Regions from separate parts of the Telluria sp. ZB4P36 genome, predicted to be linked through region 2. Evidence: predicted binding sites of a transcription regulator. Region 2 holds the regulator's gene; the other holds the start of a gene.

Region 1 (2,450 bases), on a different contig from region 2:
AGTCAGCGGCGACACCGGCGTGACCGCCACCGCCAAGACCGACGCCAACCTGACCCTGACAGCCGGCAAGTCGTTCACGATGGAGCTGACCTCGGACAACGCCAGCGCCGTGACGATCTCGTTCTCGGTCGGCACCAATGACGCCAACGGCCACGCCGGCGCCATCAGCGCCTTCAATGCCCAGTCGGCCAAGACCGGCGTCACCGCGTCGTACGACGCCACCAACGGCGGCATCAAGCTGAGCCACGCCAGCGGCAACGACATCAAGCTGGAGAACGTTGGCGGCACCGCGACCGAGGCCATGATGTCGACGTACACCACGGCCGGCGCGAAATCCGCCGCGGTCGAGACCAACGGCGCGAACGGCGCCACCGCGATGGGCAAGATCACCATGGACTCCGACAAGAGCTTCTCGGTGGTCGATGCAACCACCACCATGGGCCTGGGCGGCGCCTCGGTCCTGAAATCGGTGGCCAACCTCGACATCAGCACCTTCGACGGCGCCCAGGCTGCCATCAAGACCGCCGATGCGGCACTGTCGTCAGTCAACGGCCAGCGCGCTGAATACGGCGCACTGCAGTCGCGCTTCGAATCGGCGATCTCGAACCTGCAGTCGTCGACCGAGAACCTGTCGGCATCGCGCAGCCGCATCGTCGACACCGACTTCGCTGCTGAAACCGCGAAAATGACCCGCGGCCAGATCCTGCAGCAGGCCGGTACCTCGATGCTGGCCCAGGCGAACTCGCTGCCGAACGGCGTCCTGTCGCTCCTGCGTGGTTAATAACGCGAATGACGGGCTAGCCAGTCCGTCCATGTCGTAACAAGGCTCCTCGGCTGAAGAAATTCAGCCGAGGATTTTTTGCTAGGAAAGTCACATGAACATCCAATCTCTTGGTTCACCCGTGGCGCCGCGGCTGGAAGAGCGCACGCTTCCGGCGCTCGAGCAGCAAAATGTCCAGCCGGCGAAAACCAGGCCGGCAGACGCGCAGGAGGCTGCCCCGCCTTCGCGCGAACAGGTCGGCGATGCTGTCAAGAAGATCAACGAAGGCATGCGCGCCTCCTCGCAAAGCCTGGAATTCGCAATCGATGAAGACAGCAAGGAAATCGTCGTCAAGATCATCGACCAGGGCACCCGCGAAGTGGTGCGCCAGATCCCGTCGGTCGAAGCACTCGAGATCGCCAAGTCCATCGACAAGATGCGCGGCCTCCTCATCAGCCAGACAGCCTGAAGGCTCTCAAGCTTGCGGCCCGGTGCGCACCCTCAGGAGCGCGCCGGGCTTGCATGCCTGTCAACTTCCCCTCCCCCGTGTCCAACTAATTGAATTAGGACACATTTCCTACTCTTAAGTCCGGTTTGCTTCTGTCGATAATGACTTACATTATCGCTTTCACGGGAGAAACAAAGTGGGCATCAGTTCAACCGGTATCGGTTCCGGTCTCGACGTCGACGGCATCATCAGCAAGCTGATGCAGGCCGAAGCGGCACCGCTGGCCAACTTCGACAAGAAGTCTGCCGCGCTGCAGGCGCGCGTGACCGCGCTCGGCAAGGTCGGCGCGGCGGTGGGGGCCTTCCAGGGCGCCCTGACCTCGCTGAATTCTCCCGCGACTTTCAGGGCGCTCAACACCAGCAGTGGCAACAAGGACATCCTGAGCGGCACCGCCGGTGCCGGCGCGGTCGCCGGCAACTACAAGATCAGTGTCAGCCAGCTGGCTTCGGCCCAGAGCCTGAGCACGGCCGGCCGCGCCAGCATGAGCGCGACCATCGGGGCCGGCGCCAAGACCACCCTGACTTTCCAGTTCGGCAGCATCAGCGGCGGCAGCTTCGGCGTGGCCGGCAGCGCCCTGGCCAACTCGACCGCCACCGGCGGCATCAGCAACGGTTCGCTGACGCTCAACGGCACCGCCATCACCACCAGCGGCACGACCCGCAGCGCGGCCCAGCTGGCCGAAGCCATCAATGCCAAGAGCGACACCACCGGCGTAACGGCCAAGGCCGGCACGGCCACCAGCGCGGCCAACCTGTTCGCCGGGTTCGGCGCCGTCGTCACTGGCCCCACGGCCAGCTATGCCCTGACGGTCGGCGGCGTGCAGATCGTGTCGCAGGCCGGCGGCGCGCCGGCGCTGGGCAAGGCAGAGGTCGATGCCGCCCTGGCCAGCGGCACCGTCAGTGCGGCGCTCGCCGCCGCCAACATCAGCTTTACCGGAAGCGCCGACCTGGGCACCCTGCAGTTCACCGCTGCCGACGGCTCCAACCTGACCGTGGCCGAAGTCATCGGCGGCACCGGCACCGTCACCGGCGGCACCAAGGGCGCGGGCACGACCAACACCGGCACGAGCGCCACCACCACCGCCGGCGTGACCCTGAGCTCGAAGGACGGCGGCCAGATCCTGGTCGGCGGGACCAACCCGGCCGCCGCCGGCCTCAGCGCCGGCCCCGCCGGCAGCTACCT
Region 2 (2,450 bases):
GGTGCGGGCCGTTCTTCAGCAACCCCGCCACCTCGCCCAGCACCGCGCGCGCATCCGGCTGCAGCACCGCTTCGCCCTGCGCGAACAGCACGCTGGCATTCAGTTCGATGCCGATGCCGCGCGCGTTCTGGGTCACCCTCACCTGGCCCGATTTCACCAGCGGCATCAGGGTCGAGGTCAGGTCTTTCGCCAGCACCTCCATGCGTTCGCGCTCGCGCCGCGCCGCTTCCTGTCGCTTGCGGTTGACGATGTGCGACAGCGGCAGCGCCGGCTCGACGCTGGTATGCGCCTGCGGCGCCACGCTGCGCCCGCCGAAGGCGTCGCCCAGCGCTTCGGACAGCACCGCGTACTTGCCTTCGTTGACGATCGAGATCGCGTACATCACGACAAAGAAGGCGAACAGCAGCGTGATGAAATCGGCGTAGGAGATCAGCCAGCGCTCGTGGTGTTCGCCGGGGCCGTCGTCGTAGCGTTTGCGCGCCATGAGCGGTGACCTAGTGGCGCGCCAGCAGGCTCGCCACCCGTTCGTCGACCACGCGGGTGTGGTCGCCGCTGGCGAGGTCGTGGAAGACTTCGGCGAGGATTTCGTACTGGGCCACCTTGTCGGTGACGATGGCCTTCAGCTTGTTCCCGACCGGGTAGAAGAACAGGTTGGCCAGCCCCACGCCGTAGACGGTGGAGACGAAGGCCACCGCGATGCCGGAACCGAGGCGCGACGGATCGGACAGATTTTCCATCACGTGGATCAGGCCCAGCACCGCACCGAGGATGCCGATGGTGGGCGCATAGCCGGCCGCCGACTCCCAGATGCGCGCCGCCTGGCGCTGCGAGAATTCATAGGCGCTGATCTCGCTCTCGAGCAGGCTGCGGATCTTGTCGGGGTGGATGCCGTCGACCACCAGGCGCAGGCCCTTCTGGATGAATTTGTCGGGGGTGGCCATGTACTGCTCGAGCGAGAGCAGGCCGTCGCGCCGCGCGGACAGGCTCCACAGTGCGATCTCGCGCGACAGCTTGTCGCGCCCGGACTTCGGCGGGAAGAACACCCAGCGCAGCATGCGCAGGCCCAGCATGAAGCTGCGCCGCTCGCTCTGCAGCAGGGTGGCTCCTAGCGTGCCGATCACCACGATCGCAAAGGCGGCCGGCTGCACCAGCGACGCGAACTTGCCGCCGTCCAGCGTATGGCCGACCAGCACGCCCGCGAGCGCGAGCGCCAGGCCGGCTACGCTTGCCCAGTCCACAACTGCTCCTTGAGGGCGGCGCGCAGGCGCGACACGGCCTGGGTGTGCAGCTGCGACACCCGCGATTCGCTCACGCCCATGACGGCACCGATTTCCTTCAGGTTCAGCTCTTCTTCGTAGTACAGGCCCATCAGCATCTTCTCGCGCGGCGGCAAGTTGTCGATGGCGTCGATCACGGCCTGGCGGAAACCGGTATCGAGCAGGCTGCGCAGCGGGTCGCTGTCGTCCACCGCATAGCGGTCGAGGAAGCCGTCACTGCCTTCTTCGGTGTCGTGGAAATCTTCGTAGTACAGCAGCTGGTGGCCGCCGCCGTCGCCCAGCATCTCCTGGTAGTCGGCGAGCGACATCTTGAGCGACTTGGCGATCTCGGATTCGCTGGCCGGGCGGCCCAAGCGCTGCTGCAGCGCCTCCATCGCGGCCTCGACCTTGCGCATGTTCTGGCGGGTACTGCGCGGCATCCAGTCGCTGTTGCGCAGCTCGTCCAGCATGGCGCCGCGGATGCGCAGCACGGCATAGGTCTCGAACTGGGCGCCGTGGTTGTCTTCGTAGCGGTTGATCGCATCGAGCAGGCCCATCATGCCGGCCTGCACCAGGTCATCGACTTCCACCGAAGGCGGCAGCTTGGCCTTCATGTGGTGGGCAAGACGCTTCACCAACGGCATGTGCTCCGTCAGCAAATGGTTCTTGTCCGCTTTCCCTTTGACCGTGTACATGCGCTCTGCTTATCTTTCCCGCTATTCGTGTTCTTATCAATGCCCGAGGTGAACGCTGCCTCCCCTGCTGCCCAGGCCCGGCATCGCGTGCAGCGCGAACCTGCCGGCAAGGCGGCGGAAGGCGACCGAGGCCCCCGCCAGCGGGAAGGCATCGACCACCGCCCGGCCCAGGCGCGCGGCGCGGTGCAGGTACTCGTCGGCCGGCACCGAACCCATGGCGCTCAGGCTGACCGCCAGGTAACGTGTTGCCGCGGTTGACATATTATCGTATACAAGCTTGGCCTCCGCCTCCGTCGCGCCGGTCACCAGGATGCCGAAGGGACGGCGGCCCAGCTGCTGCGCCAGGCGCTTGATCAGCGCATAGGCATTCGTGATCGAGGCGGCCGAGGTCCCGACCTGCACCACGATCTCCGAACTGGCCATCAGCGACAGCGGGAATTCCCCGCTTGGCCCGAGTTCGCCGTCGACCATTACGATGCCGGCCTGCTTGACCAGCACG

The links. Region 2 encodes FliA, which starts transcription of late flagellar genes. Its sites were predicted from a motif close to CTAAAGTTTNNNNNNNNNNNGCCGNTA; they were not measured.
Region 1: a site for FliA is predicted at 1,343-1,369, ahead of fliD (flagellar filament capping protein FliD). Genes of this name have one in related genera too.

What each region holds. Positions count from the first base shown of each region.
Region 1 covers NZ_JCASIE010000001.1:567,553-570,002, forward strand. Annotated here, with positions in the region: gene AC56LK_RS02605 (flagellin N-terminal helical domain-containing protein) at 1-781, shown strand, start outside; gene AC56LK_RS02610 (flagellar protein FlaG) at 876-1,229, shown strand; gene fliD (flagellar filament capping protein FliD) at 1,405-2,450, shown strand, end outside.
Region 2 covers NZ_JCASIE010000024.1:49,612-52,061, reverse strand. Annotated here, with positions in the region: gene motD (flagellar motor protein MotD) at 1-484, opposite strand, end outside; gene AC56LK_RS22455 (flagellar motor protein) at 495-1,238, opposite strand; gene AC56LK_RS22450 (RNA polymerase sigma factor FliA) at 1,220-1,951, opposite strand; gene AC56LK_RS22445 (MinD/ParA family ATP-binding protein) at 1,988-2,450, opposite strand, start outside.